Regions from separate parts of the Eubacterium sp. AF19-12LB genome, predicted to be linked through region 1. Evidence: predicted binding sites of a transcription regulator. Region 1 holds the regulator's gene; the other holds the start of a gene.
What was found. The regulator Rex, encoded in region 1, represses fermentation and respiration genes when NADH is low (regulators of the CRP and FNR family bind a similar motif). The targets are predictions, from matches to a motif close to ATTGTTAANNNNTTAACAAT.

Region 1 (13,131 bases):
AACCTAATAAAAATGTAGGTTTATTAAGTCCATGATTTCTTAAATTATTGCCTTCATATGGAGTTGCAACTGCATATCCATAGCACAAATCATCAAGTGCTTTAGCTATAGGCACTGCTCCATGCCCATACCCATCTGTTTTTATTACAAGAACAACTCCTGTATTTTTATTAAGTCTTGTTTTCATCTCATATACATTTTTGTATATTGCATCCAGATTGATTTCTGCATAGCCCCTAAAATATTCTTCTTCACATATTTCTCTTTTCATTTTCTTCTTCTCCACGTTTATAAATTATTTGAATTTATATCTTTATCGTTTTTTATTACATTACAATTTCAAATTATCTCTATTATGTACAGTTTTAAATGAAACTTTATCATTATTGTGTCACAATTATTTACTGAGGCATAATATTTTTTATTTCCTCAATTATATCAGTAGCCATTATAGAGGCTTTAGGCATCTTTGTTGCTACCAAATCTCCGGCAATTCCATGAATGTATGGTGCAAGCGTTGTAGCGTTTTCTACATTGCACCCAATAGCCAACAATCCTGCAACAATTCCAGTAAGCACATCTCCCGAGCCTGCAGTCGCCATGCCACTGTTTCCTGTCATATTTATGTATATATCATCTTGCGTAACAGCAACGCTTCTTGCATCTTTTAGAATTCCATTTGCATTGTACATATAATTAATATTGAAAGCACTTTTTACAAGATTGTCCTTTATTTCATCTATCGTTTTATTTTCAAATCTGGCCATTTCGCCTAAATGCGGTGTCAATATTACATTCTTATGAAGCATTTTTTTTAGTTTAACATTTTGTGAAATAACATTAATTCCATCTGCATCTATTACCGTGTTCTTTCTGCTTTCAAGAACTGCTTCAACCATATTTTTTTGTATTCCACCCGTTCCAATTCCCGGACCAATTGCAATAACATTTGCCCATTCTATACAGGCATCTAAAGCCTTTTTGTCAAAATCATCTGTATCATATACATTTACCATTGCTTCAGGTAATAGTTTTTGTATTACTTCACGATTTTCCTTTGCAGTAAATATCCTTACCAGTCCGGCTCCTGTCCTAAACGCTGCCTTTGCACATAAAAACGCTGCCCCTGTTATATCTTTATTACCTGCTATAACAAGAAGTTTTCCATATGTACCTTTATTAGAATAATTCGGTCGTTTCGGAATTAGTTTTAAATCATCGCTTGTGTGGTATTTATAAACTGTTTCACACTTCTTATAGGAAACATCCGGAAAACCTATATTATCAAATGATAGTTTTCCACAATAATCTGCTCCCGGATAAAGAACTGCTCCAAGTTTAAGTTCTCCAAAGCATACAGTATAATCAGCTTTAACAGCCACACCCATCACTTTTCCTGTATCTGCGTTCAGGCCTGATGGAATGTCTACAGCATAAACTTTTGCCTTGCTTTGATTTATTGCTTCAATTAACTTTTTGTAATCGCCTTCTACATTTCTTGATAATCCGACTCCAAATATTGAATCAACAATTACATGTTTCTTATCCATTTCATCTCTTGTCAGTCTTGAAGCATCTTTGATTTCAATTCCAACTTTCTGTGCTATCTCAATCTGTGTTTTGAATTCCTGTGTTGCCTTATCTATGTTTCCCATAATATAAATGCAGGTGTTATATCCATCTATGTATAACATCCTGCAAACTGCAACGCCGTCGGCACCATTATTACCAGTTCCGGCAATAGCAATTACCTCACTGTTTTTATCTGTTGTTTCTTCAATTAAATCAGCAACACTCTTTGCTGCTCTTTCCATTAATACTAAACTTGGGATTCCAACTTCATTAATTGTATATTCATCAACCTTTTTCATATCCGTACCAGAAATTATTCTTTCCATAGTACTTCACCTCTTATTTATTTTTATTTGCTTTTTCTGATATTCTATATGTAAGTTTCATTAAGCTTTCTGATAAATGAACATTCTCAACTATTATGTCATCGCTAAATCCTAAATCAGTGTGAGCAAAATTCCAAAATGCCTTCACTCCACATTCGACTAATTTTCCAGCAATATCTGTTGCCGGTCCTTTAGGAAGTGCCAATGCCACAATCTCAATATTTTCATTTTTCACATAATCTATTATAGTAGAAATGTCTCTGATTTCAGTCCCATTTACTGTTTTTTTACCAATTAAATCTTTATTTTTGTCAAATAAAGCCGTAATTTCAAATCCTCTGTTTCTGAAATTTCCATAGTTTGCAATTGCCTGTCCAAGATTTCCTGCACCTACAATTATCATCTTATGCGTCACATCAAGTCCTAATAATTTTCCGATTTCATCATACAGATATTTAACATTATATCCGTACCCCTGTTGTCCAAACCCACCAAAATTATTCAAATCCTGTCGTATCTGAGAGGCCGTAACATTCATCATGTCACTTAATTCTTTAGACGAAACTCTTTCGACATCCTGCTGTATTAATTCATCTAAATATCTATAGTATCTTGGCAATCTTGTGATTACCGCCTTGGATATTTTTCTCATTTCCGTTCTCCTTCGTTATTTAACCACTTCAATTATATGTTTTAGGGCAAACATTGTCAAATATTTATCATTCTTTTTGACACTGTTCTTTTACAGTATTTCATTGATTGTTTTAGCTTTTCGTTTTATAATCTTACGTGGTATCAGCCTATTTTTGCTGATTATATAAAAACACTACAAACACAGGAGGATTCCTATGATTTTATCATGCAATCATATAAGCAAGGCTTATGGTGAAGAAGTTATTCTTGACGATTGCAGTTTTTTTGTAAATGACCATGAAAAAGCTGCCATTGTAGGCAATAATGGAGCCGGAAAGTCTACTATATTAAAAATAATAATGAATGAACTTTCATCCGATTCAGGGGATGTAATTATCGGAAAGGATAAGTCTGTTGGTTATCTTGCCCAATATCAGAATTTAGATACAGACAATTCTATATATGAAGAAGTACGTTCCGTAAAACAAAATATTATAGATATGGAAAATAAATTAAGGGAATATGAATCCTTAATGGCAAATGGATGCGACAGCTATGATGATATAGTTAACAGTTACACAAATCTACATCATCAGTTTGAATTGTTAAACGGATACGCATACAAAAGTGAAGTTGATGGTACCCTTCGTGGACTTGGTTTTGAAGACAGTGATTTTAATAAAAAAATTTCAACTTTATCCGGAGGTCAAAAAACCCGTGTTGCACTATGTAAACTTTTAATTCAAAAACCGGATATTATTTTATTGGATGAACCTACAAACCATCTTGATTTAAATTCTATCAAATGGCTGGAAACTTATTTGTCTAACTATAACGGAGCTGTTGTAATCGTTGCCCACGACCGTTATTTCTTAGATAAGATTGTAACTAAGATTGTTGAAATAGAAAATACACACTGCCATGTTTACGATGGCAACTATTCAGCTTACGCTGTTAAAAAGAAAGAACTTAGAGAAGCAGCAATTAAACTCTATATCAAACAACAGGCTGAAATAAAGCATCAGGAAGAAGTCATTGCCAAGCTTCGCTCATATAAACAGGAAAAGTTTTATAAGCGTGCTGAAAGTCGTGAAAAAGCTTTAAGTAAAATGGAAGTAATCGATAATCCTGATACATATGAAAATGCCATGACTCTTAGACTTGAACCAAACTGTACGAGTGGCAATGATGTTTTAAGTGTTTCAAATTTAGCAAAGTCATTTGATAACAAATCATTATTTTCCAATATTTCTTTTGAAATTAAGAGAGGTGAACGTGTTGCTCTTATCGGTGATAACGGAACCGGAAAAACTACAATTTTAAAAATTATAAACGGACTAATTGCTGCAGATAGCGGCTCTTTTACTCTCGGAACAAACGTTAATATCGGATATTATGATCAGGAACATCATACATTAAATGATTCAAATACTTTGTTTGATGAAGTGAGCGATTCTTATCCTAATCTTACAAACACAAAAATCCGAAATGTGTTAGCCGCTTTTATGTTTACAGGTGATGATGTATTTAAACGCGTAGGAGATTTAAGTGGTGGAGAAAAAGGTCGTCTTTCTTTAGCAAAATTAATGCTTTCAGAAGCTAATTTCATTATATTAGATGAACCTACTAACCATCTTGATATGGTTTCAAAAGAAATTCTTGAAAACGCATTAAACAATTATACCGGCACAATTTTTTATGTATCTCATGACAGATATTTTATTAATCAAACTGCCACACGTATCATTGAATTAACAAATAAAGCAATTGTAAATTATATTGGAAATTATGACTATTACGAAGAAAAGAAGGACGAACTTACAGCAATATATGCTCCAAAAGAAGAGCAAACTTCTTCTAATACTCCTTCTGCTTCTACTAATAAGCAAAATTATTTAGAAAGGAAAGCCGAACAGGCAAGGATTAGAAAATTGAAAAATGATATTTTAAAAGTTGAAGAAAAGATAAAAACTAATGAAGAGCGTTTAAATGAATTAGATGAACTTTTAGCTGACCCTGAAATTGCTAAAAACTCAGCTAAATTAAACGAAATCAGTAAAGAACAGGATAAAATTAGCGAAACTCTCGACAAGCTAATGGCTCAATGGGAAGAATTATCCGATTTACTTGACGAATAAACGGTTTATTTATTGTATTTTTCCTTATTATAAGTTAAAATATTTATAAGATTTTGGTCTCAACGGACCTCAAATTACATCAGGTTTTATCCTGATATCAGTAAAGGAGACTACTTATGGCTAACAAAAAAATTGTAGTTGCTTTAGGAAGAAATGCTTTTAGTGAATCATTTCCTAAACAACAGGAACGTGTAAAACTTGCTGCAAAAGCTATTGCAGATTTGGTAGAAGAAAAATATGATGTTGTTATTACTCACAGTAATGGTCCTCAGGTCGGAATGATTCAGACTGCAATGACTGAATTTTCAAGACTTGACCCTGACAGAACTGTTGCACCTATGTCAATCTGTAGTGCAATGAGTCAGGGATATATTGGATTCGATTTACAGAATGCAATTCGTTCAGAGTTACTTTCAAGAGGATTATATAAACCTGTAAGTACTATTATTACTCAGGTAAGAGTTGATCCTTTTGACAGAGCATTTAACGCTCCTTCTAAAGTTATCGGACGTCTTATGACTAAGGAAGAAGCTGAAAATGAGAAGAAAAAAGGTAACTACGTTGAATACGAAGAAGGCGATGAAGGCTACAGAAGAATCATTGCAAGTCCTAAGCCAATTGATATTTATGAAATTGATGCAATCAAGGCTTTAGTTGATGCTCATCAGTTAGTTATCGCAGCAGGTGGCGGTGGAATTCCTGTTCTTGAACAGCGTACAGGATTAAAAGGTGCCAGTGCTGTTATTGAAAAAGATTATACAGCAGCTAAACTTGCAGACATGTTAGATGCTGATGCTCTTATGATTCTTACATCAAGTGATAATCTTACAATTGATGTAGACGGAGAAGTTAAAGAACTCGGTACTTTAACTACAAAAGAAGCTGAAGATTTAATTGATAAAGGATACTTTGATCCTATCACTTCTCTTCCTAAGATTGATGCATCTCTCAATTTCGTATTAGCAAAGAAGGGAAGAAAGGCTATCATTTCTAACCTTGCTAAAGCTAAAGATGCAATCAGAGGAAAAATTGGTACTGTAATTGAATAACAGTCAATTTAATTAACAAATGTTTACAATATGCTCTCTACAAAATATACAATGCGTATTTTAGTAGCGGGCATATTATTTATTCAAAAATAATGTATACATACAGAAATTATTTTTTTATTATTTCTGTATATAAAAGGGGTATTTATGCACGATATTTTACAATATGAAGAAAAGCTAATTAAAACCAGATTAGAACTAAATGATTTAATTGAAAAGTATTCTAACAATAAAGAAAACATAGACAAAGCTATAATCGAAAATAAAATTGAATACTTAACAAAAGAATTAGACTATCTTAACAACCAGTTAAATCTTTTAAAATTATCTGTTGAGAATGAAACCGAACATAATAATACATATTCTGCGGACAAACCTCCGGTTAATCCACAACCTTATTATTCTGCCGGGCACAGTTCTGCACCACAGCCTTATTATTCTAAGGGTCAGGTTCATCCTTATTCACCTGTCACTTCTACTACAGGCACTAGCATTGACAATGGTGTTAGAAAAAATTCAACTAAAAATTTCAATAATTTTGAATTACTCATGGGCAAATCTTTAATGGGAATTTTTGCCTCTGTATTAATTTTTATCAGTTTAATTTTATTTGCCACTTTAGTATTGCCAATGTTATCTGATACTGCAAAAATTTTAATTTTATATATTTTCAGTTTTGCACTTATGATAGCCGGAATTTTTCTTCTAAAAAAAGATTCACATAACAAGCTTTATATTTCAATTAGTGGATGTGGCACAGGGGCAATATTCATTTCATTGTTGCTGAGTAACATGTATTTTAAAATTATTAACGAAATAACATTATATTTATTTATATTTGTATGGGCATTATTTGTTTGTGTATTATCTAAAACAAAATCATATATTTTTGCAATTATTGGTCAGGCAGGTATTACAATTTCCATTTTATTTGGCACTTATTTTTGTCACGCTTCAGGCGATTGGAACAAATTGCTTTTTCTCTCTGCATTTTTTGTAGTAACAGAATCAATATTTTATTACACTAATATTCAAGATGAATATCACAAAAATTCAATTTGCAATATATTCAATATAATATGCTTATTCACTTTTAATGCTACAATGCCTGACTATAAACTTTATGCAGGAAATAGCACAGTGATTATTTTGTCTTACTGCATCCTACTACTTTTTATATCCTCTATTATTATTACCGGGTTTGTTAAAATGAAAGTAGATAACAATTTTTCTGCTGTATTCAGTATTACAAATATGTTTTATTATATTGCTTTAACGACCTTATATTGTTTTAGTTTCAATGAATTCTTTAATATAGCCGTAGCGCTCTTAATTCTTATTGGAATTGAATTAAAATTTAAAGATGAAAACAAATTTAATATTATACTTCTTCAAACTGCCATGATGCTTGTTCCGATAATTAGTATGGTACAAATTGCTTTTGATAACAGCGGGAATTTTATTTATAATTATTTTTATTTATCAATATTTATTATCCCATTTGCTGTATACGGTTATTTTTACAAGCAATATATATATAAGATATTCAGTATTGTGTATTTTATATTTTTCGTACTAAACAGTTCTACTAATAATGTTTCAAGATTACTCATTAGTATTTCACTTTTATGTCTATTTTCATTCTTAATGAAATATACAAAAGATTATAGTAATAAAATAAAAATATTATTATACTGTATGTTCATCTTTATTACGATAAATGATTTTAGCAATATAATTGCTCCTTTATTTTCTACACATATAGCTAAGGATTTTACAAGCTTTATTATTATATGTTTAGTTAATATTGTGGCAAAGTTCACGCCATTCTCTAAAAACTGGATATCAGGAAAGAATGAAAAAAGTACAAATATTACAACTGATATTGTAAATTTATTTTTAATGATTTGTGAATTACGTTTTATTATCAAACTAAATAGTCCTGCATTACATATCATTGCCATACTAGTGACTCTAGTACTATTTTTGATAAATTCACAGAATTATTTAAAGAAAGAAAAAATTACTTTTGGTATATATGTTGGAATTAAATTCACTATTCTAATGGTTATAATTTTAAATTCATTCAATTCACCAAATTACTTAATTAGCATTTTTGCCTTTTTGTTTGCAATATTATGTATTGTGTTAGGATTTTGTTTTTCTTTCAAATCGCTTCGTATTTACGGGCTTGTACTTTCTTTAGTAAGCATTGCAAAACTAATTTTATTAGATATTACATATGATAACACTATCGGACATGCTTTAAGCTTTTTTGTCTGTGGAATATTATGTTTTGTAATTAGTACAATTTATAATATAGTAGACAAAAAAATAAATAAGCAATAGGTCCTTTAAATAAAAATCAGGATGGTTTAAACCCACCCTGATTTTTTGTTTATGGACTTTAGTCTGTCCGAAAACAATCACGCAGCATATTATTGTTTTCGGACTATAAACCACCTGCTATACGGATGGCGGCATTTGTATTTATTTTCTACTAATTATTTACATTATATAAATCATAATATATTCCATGTTTATTTATAAGCTCATCATGTGTTCCCTGCTCTTCTATTCCATTTTCAGAAAGAACAAGAATCTTTTCTGCATTTCTGATTGTTGTTAATCTATGTGCAATAACTAATGTTGTTCTGTTTTTTGCAAGCTTTTCTAAAGATTCCTGAACTACTTTTTCACTTTCATTATCAAGAGCTGATGTTGCTTCATCAAAAATCAAAATAGGCGGATTTTTAAGAAATACTCTTGCAATTGATAATCGTTGTTTCTGTCCACCTGACAATTTAATTCCTCTTTGCCCTATATCAGTTTCATATCCATTAGGAAGTGACATAATAAATTCATGGGCATTTGCATTTTTTGCAGCCTCTATAACTTCTTCTTTCGTTGCATTTTTCTTTCCGTAACGTATATTGTCATACACTGTTCCCGCAAACAAATACACATCCTGTTGCACAATTCCAATATTATTTCTAAGATTCTCTAATTTTATTTTTCTAATATCAGTATCATCAATTGTAATTTCACCTTTTGTAACATCGTAAAATCTCGGTATTAAATTACACAAAGTGGTTTTTCCGGCACCTGATGAACCAACTAAAGCTACATACTGTCCTTGTGGAATTTCCAAATTAATATGCTTTAATACTCTATGTGCTGTGTCATTATACTTAAATGAAACGTCATTAAATTTAATATTTCCTTTTACATCATTTAATTCAATTGCATCAGCATTATCTTTAATATCCGGTTCAATTTCCAATATTTCCAAAAATCTTTCAAAACCTGAATACCCATTTTGAAACTGTTCAGTAAAATCAATCAGAGTCTTAATTGGATCCGTAAATATATTTATATAAAGTAAAAATGTAATCATGTCTGTTACATTTACAATTCCTCTTGTTATACAAAATCCACCTACGATTATTACAATCAGATTAATCATTGTAGTAAATGCAGTTAATCCCGAATTGTAACCACCCATATATTTGTAATTATCTTTTTTAGCTTCTAAAAATTCCTGATTTCCAATTTGGAATTTTTCATTTTCAAGTTCTTCATTTGCAAATGATTTAACAACACGTATTCCTGATAAATTATCTTCAATTTTTTCATTGATTGCTGCTATTTTTACTCTGTTTTTCTTAAATGCTTTTTTCATTTTTTTATTAAAAAAGTAAGCATAACAAATCATAAACGGTACCAGAATAAATGCTGCAATTGTAAGTTGTGGACTTATTGTACAAAGAATAATAAGAGCCCCTATTATTTTTATAAAAGAAATTGTCAAATTTTCCGGTCCGTGATGAAGTAACTCTGTTATGTCAAATAAATCTGATGTTACCCTTGACATAAGCTGTCCTACCTTCTGGTCATCATAAAATGAAAAAGATAATTTCTGATAATGTGCAAATATTTCTGCTCTCATGTCATATTCAATTTTTGCTCCCATAACATGTCCATAATTTGAAATATAAAAATTAGAATATGCCTGTATTGCAATTAATATTGTTACAACTACTGCTATAACTATAAGTTGTCTAAAAACATCTTTAGCCGGTAAATATACTACTGTTGAAGTCACATATCTAACTACTAACGGAATTACAAGCGCTATAATTGATGCTAAAAATGCGAAAAACATATCTATAAAGAATACATGTTTATACGGTTTGTAATACTGAAATAATTTCTTCAAATTTTCTTTCATTTTTTACACACTATCCTTTCTTTTTTTCTGATTTGTTCCTAATACCAATACACTAATATTTTATTAGTCTATTGGCATTGGGAATAAATATTTATTATAACGCATAAAAACACTTGACCCACATTATGAGCCAAGTGCTATAATTTTATGCTTTAATTTTAATAATAAAAATTGTCTATTCCATATTCAAATAAATTTATTTCCACTTTATAGAATAAACTCCATTGCTGTTTGCATTTGCTTTTTCAATCTTAATATAGTATGTTCCTGCATTAGCCTTTCCGTAAGTTGTACTATATGTAAGTTTTAAATCTCTCTTGTATCCATAATATGATGTGCTATCAATCTTTTTACCTTTTTTATTGTAAATAGTAAATTTGAGATTATTTTCTACATTACCGTCAAGAGTTATTGTAACAGGTTTCTTTTTCTTTACTGTAAATTTATACCAATTTGCTTTCTTATCTCCTGCTGTAACAATTCCCTTTACTGTTTTTCCTTTTTTTATATTTACTGCTTTAGCTCTCTTAGCTCTGCTTTTAGCCTTAACAGCTGTCTCCTTTAAAGAAAAGCTCTGTTCTTTACCATATGATGTTCCATTAGAAGTAACCTCAAATTTATAAGTTTTACCCTTCTTTACTGCAAAAGATGCCTGACTGTCACTTGTCAAATCAGATACCCATTTTTTTTCACATACAGTCTTACCTGAATCAACAAATGTTACATAACTGCCCATAGAATAAGGAAGTGTTACTGTAACTTTTCCTGTCTTTGTAGCTGTATAATTAAAAACATACTTATCTTCGCCTGAGTTTCTATAATATGTAATTGTCTCACCATCCTTGATTACTTTTGCATCAAGTGTATAGAATCCTGTCTGTACTGTGAATGTATTTGTATAAACATCTTCACCGTTATAGCAATATGAATCAAATTTTATGTAATATGTTCCCGCATTTGAAAATGAAACATAATCTTCAACTGTTGTTGAACCAACCTTCAAATCTGTTAAATATTCCATTCTGTTAGTGCATGCTGCATCAGAATATACTTCAATATTAATATCCTTTAATACACTTGTAGCTGTTGTTACAACTTTTAAGCTTCCCGCCTTAGTAACATTTACAGGTACAACAACACCCTGATAATACTTTCCATTAATAAAATTGCTATTATTATAGCTAAATGTCTGTGGAGCTGTCATTGCTTCTGTGCCATAATAAAATTCTGTCGGTGTAATTGCATCAGCCGCAAACGCTGTTGTAATCATTCCTACAGCCATAATAGTTGTAGCTGCAAGTAAAGTAATCATTTTTCCTAATTTTCTCATTATACTTTCTCCTTAAATAAATTTTTTATATTCAAAATATAAAATGTTCATCTTATATTTTAAATCGATAATTATATACATCAAAATTAAAGTAATGCTTCTAAGTGTCTTCTTATTGCTAAAATGAAATCCTGTGTATTTAATTTCTTTTTATTCTCTAATGTAGAAATAATATATAAATCTCCTGTCATTTCTCCATCTTCAATTGTATCAATACATGCCTTTTCAAGCTTATCAGCAAATTCCATTAATTCAGGGATATTATCTAACTCACCACGTTTTCTTAAAGCACCTGACCATGCAAAAATAGTTGCAATTGGATTTGTTGAAGTTTCTTCACCCTTTAAGTGCTTATAATAATGTCTCTGAACTGTACCATGAGCAGCTTCATATTCATAGTAACCATTTGGTGAAGCAAGTACTGATGTCATCATTGATAATGAACCGAATGCTGTTGCAACCATATCTGACATAACGTCGCCATCATAGTTCTTACAAGCCCAAATATATCCGCCCTCTGAACGCATAACTCTTGCTACTGCATCATCGATTAATGTATAGAAATACTCAATTCCTGCTTCTTCAAATTTTTCTTTATATTCAGCTTCATAAATATCAGCAAAAATATCCTTGAATGTATGGTCATACTTCTTAGAAATAGTATCTTTTGTTGCAAACCATAAGTCCTGCTTTGTATCTAATGCAAAATTGAAGCAGCTTCTTGCAAAACTTTCAATTGAATCGTTAAGGTTATGCATACCCTGTACAATTCCTGCACCCTTAAATTCATGAATTAATTCTCTTGTTTCTTCTCCTGCTTCATTTGTGTATACAATTTCAGCCTTTCCAGGTCCCGGAATCTTCATTTCGCTTCCCTTATATACATCACCATATGCATGTCTTGCTATTGTAATTGGCTTTGTCCAATTCTTAACGTATGGTTCAATTCCTTTAACAATAATTGGAGCTCTAAATACTGTTCCATCAAGAATTGCACGAATTGTTCCATTTGGACTCTTCCACATTTCTTTTAAATTATATTCTGTCATTCTTGCTGCATTAGGTGTGATTGTTGCACACTTAACAGCTACCCCATACTTCTTTGTAGCTTCTGCTGAATCAAATGTAACCTGGTCATTTGTTTCATTTCTGTACTCAAGGCCTAAATCATAGTACTCTGTCTTTAACTCTACGAAAGGTTCTAATAACTCATCCTTGATTAATTTCCAAAGAATTCTTGTCATTTCATCTCCATCCATTTCAACTAATGGAGTTGTCATCTTAATTTTTGCCATCTTACTTCCTCCTAGAAATATACTCGTGTTAAATTATACTTCATTGAACCATCTTTGTAAACTAAACATTTTAACACTTTACACTTTTAAAGACTTGATTTAAAAATCTATAACCGGCAAAATATTTGATGCGTATTATAGTTTAATCATCATAAATATATAAAAGCAAATATAACAATCATCATTTAACACCCAATAATTCTACAGGATTTATAACTCCTGCGCCCTGAATATTAGCCGGCAAATTAACATCCTTGCATGATTCTATCATCTTTCTTTTCACATCTATATTTTTTAATTCAGGATATTTAGATAGCAACAATGCAGCACATCCTGTAACAACAGGTGTTGCCATCGATGTTCCACTTTTTACTGTATATTTTTTCAATTTATAATTATTGTTGCAGCTTACAATATTATTACCATAAGCTATCAAATCAGGCTTTTGAATACATTCACATGTTGGACCTCTTCCAGAATAATTCGATGTGTATCTCCCATTTACATTTACTTTTTTCCCATCCTCTACTACACCAACAGTAATAATTTTTTTACTC
Region 2 (13,131 bases), on a different contig from region 1:
ATGTGACTGACGGATGGGTAAGAGTATCGCTAAATGCAGATCATCAGTATTTCTATCTCAAAGTTGCAGACTCAGGAATTGGAATCGAAGATGACCAGCAGGAGCATATTTTTGAAAGATTTTTCAGAGTTGATAAGGCAAGAGCAAGAGAAACAGGTGGCACAGGACTTGGTTTGTCAATAACTAAAAATATTATATTGCTTCATGAAGGTACAGTTAAAGTTCATAGTAAAGAGGGAGAAGGAACTACATTTACAGTTCGTATTCCATTAAAGTATATTGAACAATAAAGATTGAAACGTGGTGTTTAATAAAATGAACAGATATAAGAAAATAATATGCAGCATTCTTGTGTGTGTACTTATGGTTACAGCGGTAGGATGTGGAAAAACAAAAAATAGCAGCACAAAAAGATATGATGGGAATTATATTTTTTATGTTAGCCGGGACAAAGATAAACTTGAAAATGAACAATATAAAACAAAGAGTTCAGATACCTTAGAACAGGTAGATGAAATGATAAAGAAGTTAACCGGTAAAGCCATTCCTAAAAAAGTAATTGTAAACAGTTACAATCTTTTGGATGGAATTTTAACATTGGATTTTAGTGAGGAATATCTTGAAATCAGCAAGGATGAAGAAGTGTTAATAAGAGCAGCAGTAGTTCTTACTTTAACTCAGATTGAGTCTGTAGATTATGTTGCATTTACCGTTAATGACAGTGCGTTGACAAGAAGAGATGGAACTATTATAGGAAATATGCAGGCCACTGATTTTGTGGATAATTATGGTAGTGATAATAACATTGTATTTTCAACAAGATTTATTCTCTATTACGGAAATGAAGATAGTTCTAATTTAAAAGAATGTGATGTTATGGAAAATTATACAGGAGAAGAATCTAAAGAAGAATTTATTGTAAAGAGACTAATAGAAGGTCCGGATGAAAAGGAATACAATAGAATTTTTTCAAAAGATATAAAGTTAATCAGCGTTATGACTACTGATAATATCTGTTATGTAAATTTCAATTCAAATTTTCTGACAGAACAGATAGTTGGTTCTCCTGAACTTGCAATATATTCTATAGTAAATTCATTATCAGAACTTAACTATGTTCATAAAGTTCAGATAATGGTAAATGGAGATACAAATGTAAGTTTTAAAGGAGTGAAGTTAGACAACGCTTTCATTAGAAACTTAGATTATATTGAAAATGAAACAAAAGAAGGAGAATAGCTATTAAAAGACCAATATTAACAATAACATTGGCTTTTGTACTTGGAGAGGTGATAGCTATATATGCACAGGCAGCATTGTTATTTGTAACAGTGCTGCTTGTTTTGCTTTCATTTATTTTACTACTATTTAAAAACAGGGAGCAAAAGATTGAAAAGGTAATGTTAATGACATTAAGTTTATGCTTTATGGTTGTTGGATATTTGATTACTGAGGGAGAACTTTCTAAAAAGAAATCAATAGATGAGATGAATGGACAAACAATCGTTGTTAATGGAGAAATTTTACAGATAACAGACACAAAATATGGATTTAGATACAAAATAAAAACAACGATAGAGAATTTAGCAGAAAATAATAAAAGAAATTTGAAAAAAATAAAGGATGTAAATTTGATTTTTGAAACGAAAGAAGAGTTATCTGTATCTATCGGCAACAATGTTAAATGCAAAGGCATAATTAATAGATTTGACAAAGCACGAAACAAAGGAAATTTTGATTCAGACAAATACTATCAGTCTCTTGGAATGTATGGAGAAATAGCAAATTGCAGTGTAGAGATAACTTCTAATGAGACAAACCTTATAAAACAGAGATTATATGATTTGAAGAAAAGTTATACAAGGCAACTTAAAAAGATTTGCAATGATAATAACGTAGGTGTTTTTAAGATATGTAACCTGGAAAACGGAGGGATTATACAGGGAATTTTGCTTGGTAATAAGAATGATATTAATGACGATATTAAGTCACTATATCAAATGAATGGAATTTCACATATTTTGGCAATTTCCGGGTTACACATTTCATTAATCGGCTTGTTTGTGTATTCATTAATTAGAAAGAAACTTAAATTTATACCGGCAGCGTTTTTTTCAATTTCAATTATCTTGTTATTTTCAATGATGACCGGATTCGGGGTGGCGACAGTAAGGGCAACAATTATGTTTATAATGAATATTGCCGGCGAAGTTTTGGGACGAAAAAATGATAGGATAAATGCGATAGCGTTAGCATTTTTACTTATTGTATGCAGTAATCCGATGGTAATAATAAACAGTGGATTTCAAATGTCATTTGCGGCAATAATAGGAGCGAATTTTGTATGGAAAATAACAGAAAAATTTATGGATATAAAAGGAAAAAGGTGGAGTGCATTTGGATTTAGCTTGTGCATCACTATTGTTATGAACCCTATTATAGCCTGGAATTATTATCAGATACCAATGTATTCAGTACTACTAAATTTAATTATTGTTCCATTAATGGGAATCGTTATAGCGAGTGGATTTGTGGGACTATATTCTTCATATTTGTTTGTAATTATTGGAAAGATAACTATTTTGCCGGCGTGTCTAATTATAAAGTTGTATGGTTTGTTATGCACGATAGTAGAGCATATTCCATTTTATAATATGATATGTGGCAAACCCAATATATTTGTGGTTATAATTTATTATTGTACGATTGCAGGCATGTGCATAGGAATGAAAATATATCTAAAGAAAAGTGAGGATAAGGAGAGTAAAAAGATAATACCAAAAACAGGGCAAATTGTCGAAAGCAAAAAGAGTAAGAAAGCAAAAAAGAGAAAAATTTTCATTAAAAAAATTATATTTGTTTTTGGAAGTTTCATAATAATAACGATAAGTTTATTTGTGCATATATTTACGGGATTTGAAGTTAATTTTCTTGATGTAGGGCAGGGAGATGGAATTGCGATTCGGACACATGATGCTTTTATAACTGTTGACGGAGGAAGCAGTGATGTTAAAAATGTAGGGAAGTACAGAATAATTCCGTTTATTAAATACAAAGGAATAAGGGCGATTGATTATGCAATAATCAGCCATCTTGATAATGACCATGTAAGTGGGGTAAGAGAGCTTTTAGAACAGTCAGACAACGGAGGAATAAAGGTCAGAAATATAGTATTGCCAAAGCTTTTAAATAAAGACGATGAATATGTGGAGATGGAGAAATTAGCCCATGCAATGGGTGTAGAGGTGCTTTATTTGAAAAATGGTGATTCAATAGAGGCAGGGCCATTAAAAATTAAATGCATAAATCCAGATATTAAAAATCAAATGGATGACAAAAATGATAACAGCACTGTACTTGATGTAAAGTATAAAAATTTTTCAATGCTTTTAACAGGAGATATAAGCAGTGAGGTAGAAAATAATATTGAAAAAAATTTGGCACAAAAATATACAGTATTAAAGGTTCCACACCATGGGTCAAGGTTTTCTTCTTCAGAAAAGCTGTTAAGCAAGGTCAGTCCCAAATACAGCGTGATTTCATGCGGTGAGGGAAATAGCTATGGACATCCTCATATAGAAACCATAGATAGATTAAATATGCATAATACAGAAATATTGCGAACAGATTTAATTGGCGAGATTGACTTTAGGATGGAGTGATAGATTTTATGTGCAAAATGAAATCGAATGTTAAAAAGAGATTTGCTAAATATTATCAGTAATAATACGATAATCCAAAGTAAAATGAACCGACTATTTAGAAGAATTGTTTGTGAAGCATAAATATGTTATAGAAAATGAAAATCTTTTCCGTAAAAAAATAAAAATATGATACATTAGAATAAAATAGATGAATGGAATGAATTTCTGTGCTAAAATTATTTGTGCATTTAATTAAGTAATAAGGATATAAGAAATAAAAATGAAAACATTATCAGAAGATATAAAGACAGGAAAGTTTAAAAGAGTTTATTTGCTATGCGGTGAAGAAGAGTATCTTGTTAAAAATTATAAAAATCAGCTTATTCAGGCAATAAATGGTGGAGATACCATGAATTCTAACTTTTATGAAGGAAAGGGTCTTAATGTAAAGGAAATTATCGACGTGGCTGAAACAATGCCGTTTATGGCTGAATATCGATTAGTAGTGCTTGAAGACACAGAGATGTTTAAGTCAGGTGGAGATGAACTTGCTGAATATGTTAAGTCAATTCCTGAAAGCACAATTATGTTGTTTGTAGAAAGCAATATAGATAAGAGAAGTAAATTATACAAAGCAGTAAAGGCAAGTGGATATATTTGCGAAATGACAAGCCAGACAGAAGGTGATTTGAGTGTATGGGCTGCCAGATTATTTGCAAATGCAGGAAAACGTATAACAAAAGCAAATATGATGTATTTGCTTCAAAAAGTAGGAACGGATATGGAAACATTGTCCACTGAGATAGAAAAGTTAATCTGTTATTGTATGAAAACAGACGTAGTTGATAAAGATGCAATAGATGCAGTATGCGTAACTCAGATGTCTGTCAAAATATTTGATATGATTGATGCCATTTCTACAAAGAATCAGAAAAAGACGCTTGATTCATATTATGAACTCATAGCAGCTAAGGAACCACCGATGCGTATTTTGTATATGATTACAAGACAATTTAATCTTATGCTACAGGCAAAAGATTTATCAAATCAGGGCATGGGTAAAAATGATGTGGCAAAAGCCATGGGAGTTCAGGCGTTTATAGCAGGGAAAAGCATACAACAGGCAAGAAACTTTCAAATGAGAGAACTTAAGGACGGGTTAGCTGAAAGTATAAAAACAGAGCAACTTATAAAGAGAGGGGCTATGGATGAAAATATTGGAGTAGAAATGCTGTTAATTAAGTATAGTAAAAAAGAAGAAAAAAAGAAACGAATTTAACAAAAAGAGCATTGAGTTAGTGATTAAAATCAAAACACAATGCTCTTTCTTGTGACTGAGTATATAATATGAATAAAAGCCGAAACTTTTTGAAATAAGCTTCGACTTTTATTTTGTTTTATAAAACTAAATAGAAATACGGATTTACAGAGAGTATTTCACACTCTCAAATATTCTTACATAATTTTTCTAAATAATTCTATAAAGTCATCAACACTTGCATCTTTAGGATTTCCAGGTGCGCAAGCATCTGCAGCAGCAGACTTGGCAAGGAAAGGTAAATCATCTTCTTTGATTGCATCAAGCTTTGAAGGAATTCCTACATCAGTTGACAATTGCTTAACGGCATCAATTGCTGCTTTTCTGTATTCATCAGTTGACATTTCATCAACGCCTTTAACACCCATTGCACGGGCAATTTCACGATATTTCTCACCGGTACATTCCTGATTATATTCCATAACAATAGGGAGCATCATGGCACATGCAACACCGTGAGGAGTGTCATAAACAGCACCTAAAGTATGAGCCATTGAGTGAGCAATTCCAAGCCCTACATTTGAAAATCCCATTCCGGCAATGTACTGACCTAGAGCCATTCCTTCACGACCCTCCTTAGTATTTTCAACTGCGCATCTAAGAGATTTGCTAATAATTTCAATAGCCTTTAAATGGAACATATCTGTCATTTCCCATGCAGCCTTTGTTGTGTAACCTTCGATGGCGTGAGTAAGGGCGTCCATACCGGTAGAAGCTGTAAGTCCCTTTGGCATTGAAGACATCATATCAGGATCTACGATAGCGATAATTGGCATATCATGTGGGTCAACGCATACAAATTTACGTTTTCTTTCAATATCTGTAATAACATAATTAATTGTAACTTCAGCAGCTGTTCCTGCAGTAGTAGGTACTGCAATAATAGGAACACAAGGCTTTTTAGTAGGCGCTACGCCTTCAAGACTTCTTACATCTTCAAATTCCGGATTTGCAATAATTATTCCGATTGCTTTTGCTGTATCCATTGAAGAACCACCACCAATTGCAATAATGTAATCAGCTTTAGAATCTTTAAAAGCCTGAACACCATGCTGTACATTTTCGATTGTTGGGTTAGCTTTGATATCTGAATATATTTCATAAGCCAAGTCGTTTTTATCTAAGATATCTGTAACCTTAGATGTAACGTTGAATTTGATTAAGTCAGGATCTGAACATACAAAAGCCTTTTTGAATCCGTGAGCCTTTGCTTCTGTTGCAATTTCGTTAATTGCACCTGAACCGTGATAAGATGTTTCATTTAACATTATTCTGTTTGCCATATTAAAATCTCCTTTCAATATTTTGTAAAAGTTAATTAATATGATGTCAGGGTGAGCTCTAAGGTCTTTTACCTACTTATGAGCAAACGCATGTGGGCTTGAACCTTTTGACGCTGACATCTTAATATATAACTAATGTTAATAACATAACATGTTAGTTCTTAAAGTATTAATAATTATCTTACGAATTGATTCCTATAGTCCTTCGGGCTAAGACCTGTATTCTTCTTAAAAATAACAGAAAAATATGCAGGGTCATGAATTCCTATTTTATCAGATATTTCAAATGTTTTAAGGTTTGTATTTGCTAAGAAATCCTTAGCCATACTGATTCTAAGCATTGTAATGTAACTTACAATTGAATGACCACATTCTTTTTTGAAAGTTCTGCTTAAATAGGATTCATTAGTGTGAACATTTTGTGCGATAAGCTCAAGTGACAAATCGTCAGCAATATGTTCTTTGATGTATATAATTGTTTCCTCTATGAAAGAACTATATTTTTTAGAGGACTGGGTTAATTGTTTTTTTACATCATCTATAAGATTTCTGACAGTTTCTTTTAACTGGAAGAAATCTGAAACTGAATTTATTTTATTTATATATTCATCTTCTGTAGGAAGAGTATTACTTTTAAGCATTACTCTATAGCAAATAAGATAAATTTGAGTGCAGATGCTTCTAACAGTATTTTCATCAGAAAAATTGTTTTCAAGTTTATTAAATATAGAGCCTAAAATATCTGAAGCAGATTTAAAATCTAACTGTATAACTGAGTTTTCAAAATCGTGTAGCAGTAAATTAATATCCGCAGAAAAGGTTTCTTTACCTGCAACGTAATCACTGGAGAATTCAACAACATGGGCAGAGGAATAAAAATTTAATGATAACGCTAATATTGCCTCTGAAACAGCTGTTGAAAAATCACGTGCACTGTGATGATAACCGCTTATACCCGCATTTACATTTAATGATGTAAACTTTTTAAATGAAGAAACGATTGTGTTGCAGTTATCAATTATTGCTGATGTATCTTCATTTTCATAATCAAAATATACATTTATAATAAGATTGTTATATCTAAAGCAATAACTGTTAAGCTTGTTGTCGATTATTATATCTTTTAACGTTCCAACCATTGACATATCGTCCGGTAATTGAAATGCAGCTACATAATAATTGTTTAAATTAATATCAAAGTCCGATAGCTTGTTTAAGGAATCATCAGGTACAACGTGGTCTGTAAGTTCCTGAAAAAATTGATCCTTAAGAAATGCCTGCTCACTTTTACTAATAGAAGATTTAGATTCAATTAGTTTTTTCGCAACATTTTGAACTGCATTTATTACATCTGTTTTTGCAGCCGGTTTTAACAGGTATTCTGCAACATTATACTGAATTGCAGAACGTGCATATTCAAATTCTGAATATCCTGAAAGTATGATAACAGATATTTCAGGGTGATTTTCATAAATGTATTTAGCAAGTCCGATACCATCAAGAGAAGGCATTCTTACATCAGTTATTACAATGTCAATAGGAGTACTTTCGATTATTTCAATAGCCTCTGTTCCGTTCTTTGCTGTTGCCGAAACAACACAATCATATGTCTCCCAATTTATATATTCAGAGAGGCCTTTTCTAAATATAGATTCATCGTCTACTATTAATAAGTGAAAAATCATACTATCACACCTTTCTTATTTTTCACATGGAATTTTAAATGAAATAGCTGTCTTTACCATAGGAGTACTTTCAATATGTAAGGCACATTCAGGACCATACATTAATATTAATCTCCGATTTAGGTTACGAAGACCAACGTGGGTATGCCCTTTAGATGTACCTGATTCTTTAGATGAAGGTGCCTGGTTATTAAAATCAGGGATTTCATTAAATCCAATACCATTATCTTCAATTGAAATATGAAGATATTCATATTTTTCGTATAAGTAAATGTTTAGTTCACCTGAACTTTCTTTTGGTTCAAGACCATGAACATAAGCATTTTCAACAAGTGTCTGTATACAAAATACAGGAACTTTATATGAATCAAGACCTGCATCAATATGAAAGTTGATGCTTATTCGGTCTTCAAATCTAATTCTTTGTAAGTAACTGTAAAATTTGACATATTTTAATTCTTCTGAAAGAGGTATTGCAAAGTCATTTTTAGATTTTACAGTTGCTTTTAATAATTCTCCAAGAGCAATCGTCATATCATAAATTTCATTGTTATCAGACATCTCAGCTTTCCATGCAATAGCATTAAGTACATTAAAGAGAAAGTGAGGATTAATCTGAGATTGCAATGCACGTATTTCAGAATCCTTTAACAATAACTTTTGTTCCGTAATATCTTCGTGGAAGGAATGAATCTCATCCAACATATAGTTAACTGATAATTGGAGAGAATAAAATTCTTCGTATTTTTCAAGCCCGTTTATATTTCCTGAGTAATCTCCCTGCGCAATTCGATTTACATAATTAATCATTAAGGAAATAGGCTGTGTGATTAGTCTGCTTATTCCAAATGCAAATATTAAAACAATAATTATAATTGATATGATTGCAATAATATATGGCAAAAGAATATTGTAAATCTGATGTTCTATCTGACTGACAGGGGCAAGTACAGCAGCGTTGATGTTAATAGACTCCATTTCATTTGACAAAACAAAGTAATCGTCAGAATCAAATTTAACAGAGGATATTTTCAATGCATCAATTGCATTAATCTGTTTATGTATTGATGATAATTTAGTTGATTCAGCATTATATTTAAAACCCGACATAACTTCTAAATCATCATTGTATATAAATATACGCCAATCGTTAGAAACATATTGACTAAGGGAGAACATCCATTCATTAATGTTAATTGAAATAAGAATATCGCCAATCTGCTGACCATTATTTGAACTGTATATTGTCTTTATAAAATAAATGCAGTTTGAATCATTAAAGGTTCTAAATGAAAGTGAAGGAGAAGGAGATGTAAGAGAATTGTAAATCCTTCTATTCATAATTAATGAAGAATTTGTTTCATTTTTTGAAACATGAACCTGCTTTCCGCGTTTGTTATAAATATAAACTGATTCAAGATAACTTTTTTCCCACAAATTATTCATGATAAGGGAAGAAGTTATCTGTTTTGCAGTAGTAACCGAATTAGTTGAGTCAGCATAATTGTTCTCTAACCAATCATATACGCTGGTGTTTGAAATTAATATACGATATATTGAATCGATAGTATCTATATTAGTTGATATGGCACTAATTGTAGAGCGGCTTTCCTGAAAAATCTGTTCTTTAAAACTTTTTTGAAGTTCATTAATAGTCTTATAGCAAAATAATGCACCACTAATAACTAAAGCAAATGCAATAGTAACTGTAATTAATATGGTAACCTGTGTTCTTAGTTTCCTTTTTTTATGTAAAAATCCTTTTGCCATGCCTTGTCCTCGAATGATGTTATTTTATAGTTCCGTACCTTAAAGTAATTATTTTTAAAGAATTACTTTAGAATGCTATAAACATTATATCAAAAATATTAAAGTATACAAAGAAATTGTAAAAAATGTCTAAAAATGGTAAAAAAATTCAAAGTATTTGTAAAAATATTACATTAAAACTGAAAAATAACTCCGATATAATTGCATTATCATATAAAGAATGGAGATGGAAAGATGAAAAAATTGAAATTATTGGCAATGTCTCTTGCAGCAATAATGACCGTGTCAACAGTTGGTATGGGTGATTATGCAGCTGTTAAGGGAGACGATACAACTACATGCGAAGTAAGTACATTTTCCGGAAATGAGTGTGTGACTTATGGAAAAACAGTTACTTCGGATATGGGAGTATCTAGTGGAAGCTTATCTGACATTGTAGATGGAAATGAAAATAATTTATGGATAGCAGGTGGCAGAATTACAGGAACAATAACAATTGATTTAGGAGCATATTATAAAATATCAGATTTTAAGATTGTATTTGAAGCCTCAAGAGACGACGGAGAGTGGGGATATACAGTTGAAGGAACGGATGATGAAAGTAATTGGGATATGTTATGGGACAATAGTAACAATTCTGATAACAGTAAATCTTTAACAGGAAAAAACACGGAATACGGAGAAAACGTATATAATAAATTAAGAATAAAAATAACTAATATTCCAGGTACGCTTGTTTGGACTGCAATGAGAGAATTTTGTGCTTATGGTGTTAAAATTAGTGATTCTAAAGTGACAAATGTTGCAAAAGGATGCTCGGCGAAAGGATATTATAGTGACGGAGGAAGCGGTAATGAGGCTGGTGGATTTCCGGCTACAAATGTTACCGATGGAAACACTTCATCAAGATGGGGCGGAAATGGAAATGGAAATGGTCAGTACATAATAGTTGATTTAGGAAAAACTAGAAAAATAGAGGGATTCAATGTTTTATTCCAAAAAGATGCGTATCCAACATTAGAAGAGGCCAAGGCTGATACATCAGATAGTGAAAGTCAGTATGGTCAGACATGGAAATATGTTATAGAAGGTTCTAATGATCAGAGCACATGGACTATGCTGTGGAATAATAATGAGAACGATGACAATGAAAATTGGAGTAGAAGTCAGTCCGGTGAATGTGAAGATAAAGATAATGAATATCAATATGTGAGATTTACAATAAATAGAATGCCTTTGCATCAATCTAGTACTGCACAGGTATGGGCAGCAATGTACGAATTTAACATTTATTCACCGGTTTATACTGTAACAGAAGGAGATTCAACTACAGAAGCGGCATATGGAGATACATATACAGTTAATGGAGATGCTACATACGGTTATTATTATAATGAAGAAATGTACAAAAAAGGTGATGGATTAACAGTAAAAGACAATATTAATTTGGAAGCTGTAAATACATTAAACTTATCAATTGCAAATGGTGCAGGAATCAGAACGGCAGATCCTTATGGAATGAGATTCCAGACAACAGTTACAAGCGATAATTATAAAGCGGTTAATGAGCAGAAAGCTATAAAGGAAGGAATGCTTATAACTACAAAAGATTTATATGAAAAAAATGGTAACGTATTAGAAAAAGAAAGTAACTATACAAAATTAGATATTGCAAATAATGGTTGGTATGGAGAAAACGAAAGTGCAAAAACAAATACTTACTGTGGCTCAGTTGTAAATATTAAAGAAGAAAATTTTGCAAGAGGTTTTATTGCAAATGCATATGTAACAATTACTTATAAAGATGGAACAACTACAACAGTTTATTCTGACAATATGAGTGATACAAGATCAGTTGCACAGGTTGCGTATAACATGACACAAAGCGAGGGCGGACAGGCTGAACTTAATAGACTTGGAGAGACTATAAAAGCTATGATAGAAGGTTGGGCAACAAAGTACAATGCTAATCAGGCACAGTAAGGAGAAATACATGAAGAGAAAATATGAATATCCTAAAATGGAAATAATAGAATTTGATACAAAAGATGTAATAACAACAAGCGGTGTTAGTGATGATGATTTTTTGAATGGATTAGATCATGTAATAGATATAAATAATGGAAACAGTGGTTGGACAGGTTTATATTAAAAGTCGCTTTCTCATTTCCCGGGTCTTGAAGTCATATGCTTTATATAATTTTCAAAATAGGCATATGGCTGTAGACCTAAATGCAAATTTCAACTAAATAAATGTCATGTCATCAGGTTTGTTAATAATGAAAATAAATCAGATTACAGACGATAACGGGCAACCGTGAAAATTCAAAGAATATCTCCTTTTGATAATTTGGGTAAAACCATAGTCTGAAAGGAGGTATTTTTTTGTAAAAAAATATATATAAAATAGAGGAAAACTGATACACTATAGCAATGGGAAATTGAAAATGAGAGTATTAATTAGTATTAGCATAAAAGAAAGTAAATAATTAATTATTATAAGTAAATTAAAGAAATTAAATTCTTGAATACTAATATTTATATAAAATGTTAATTTAAATGAATATAAAAGAGAGGAAAGAATATGGTTACATTATTATTAGCGCTTATTTATTTGGCATTTATTAGTCTTGGATTGCCGGATTCACTTTTAGGTTCAGCTTGGCCGCAAATGCATTTGGATTTAGGGGCGCAGCTGTCAATGGAGGGAATTATTTCAATGTTAATTTCCTGTGGAACGGTTATTTCAAGTTTATTTTCTGAAAAGATAATATATAAGTTTGGAACGGGAATGATTTCGGCAGTAAGTACACTTTTAACAGCTGTTGCATTATTTGGATTTTCAGTTTCCGGAAACTTTTATATGTTATGCTTCCTTGCGATTCCTTATGGATTGGGAGCAGGAGCAATAGATGCAGCGCTTAACAATTATGTTGCTCTTCATTTCGCGTCAAGACATATGAGCTGGTTACACTGTTTCTGGGGAATTGGAGCAGCTGTTGGACCGTATGTAATGGGTGTAGCAATGTCACTTGGAAAGGGATGGCGTGGAGGATATTTGGCAATATCAGTAATACAGCTTGTTCTAACTATTGTTTTATTTGCGGCATTACCGTTATGGAAAATAAATCAGGAAAAAAATGAAGAAAGCATAACTGAAAAGAAAGAACCAAAGAAATTAAAAGAAATATTTAAAATAAAAGGTGTAGCTTTTGTTTTGATAGCGTTTTTTTGCTACTGTGCGGTAGAACAGACGACAGGATTATGGGCATCAAGTTATTTTGTAATAAACAGAGGGTTAAGCAACCATACAGCAGCAAGTTTTGTTGGATTGTTTTATATTGGAATTACGGGTGGCAGATTTTTGAGTGGCTTTATAGCAGACAAATTTGGCGATAAAAAAATGATCAGACTTGGAATATGCGGAATTT

Region 2: a site for Rex is predicted at 6,380-6,399, ahead of fucO (lactaldehyde reductase). Genes of this name have one in related genera too.

The regions. Positions count from the first base shown of each region.
Region 1 is NZ_QUGP01000002.1:280,336-293,466, forward strand. It holds gene alr (alanine racemase) at 1-271, opposite strand, end outside; gene DWX29_RS03025 (NAD(P)H-hydrate dehydratase) at 402-1,898, opposite strand; gene DWX29_RS03030 (redox-sensing transcriptional repressor Rex) at 1,912-2,550, opposite strand; gene DWX29_RS03035 (ABC-F family ATP-binding cassette domain-containing protein) at 2,747-4,669, shown strand; gene arcC (carbamate kinase) at 4,786-5,718, shown strand; gene DWX29_RS03045 (DUF2339 domain-containing protein) at 5,866-8,067, shown strand; gene DWX29_RS03050 (ABC transporter ATP-binding protein) at 8,219-9,949, opposite strand; gene DWX29_RS03055 (PPC domain-containing protein) at 10,146-11,279, opposite strand; gene DWX29_RS03060 (NADP-dependent isocitrate dehydrogenase) at 11,366-12,574, opposite strand; gene DWX29_RS03065 (S8 family peptidase) at 12,756-13,131, opposite strand, start outside.
Region 2 is NZ_QUGP01000003.1:203,114-216,244, forward strand. It holds gene DWX29_RS04090 (HAMP domain-containing sensor histidine kinase) at 1-290, shown strand, start outside; gene DWX29_RS04095 (GerMN domain-containing protein) at 316-1,239, shown strand; gene DWX29_RS04100 (DNA internalization-related competence protein ComEC/Rec2) at 1,290-3,662, shown strand; gene holA (DNA polymerase III subunit delta) at 3,925-4,923, shown strand; gene fucO (lactaldehyde reductase) at 5,100-6,245, opposite strand; gene DWX29_RS04115 (response regulator) at 6,422-7,930, opposite strand; gene DWX29_RS04120 (histidine kinase) at 7,946-9,700, opposite strand; gene DWX29_RS04125 (discoidin domain-containing protein) at 9,935-11,683, shown strand; gene DWX29_RS12770 (hypothetical protein) at 11,694-11,852, shown strand; gene DWX29_RS04130 (MFS transporter) at 12,285-13,131, shown strand, end outside.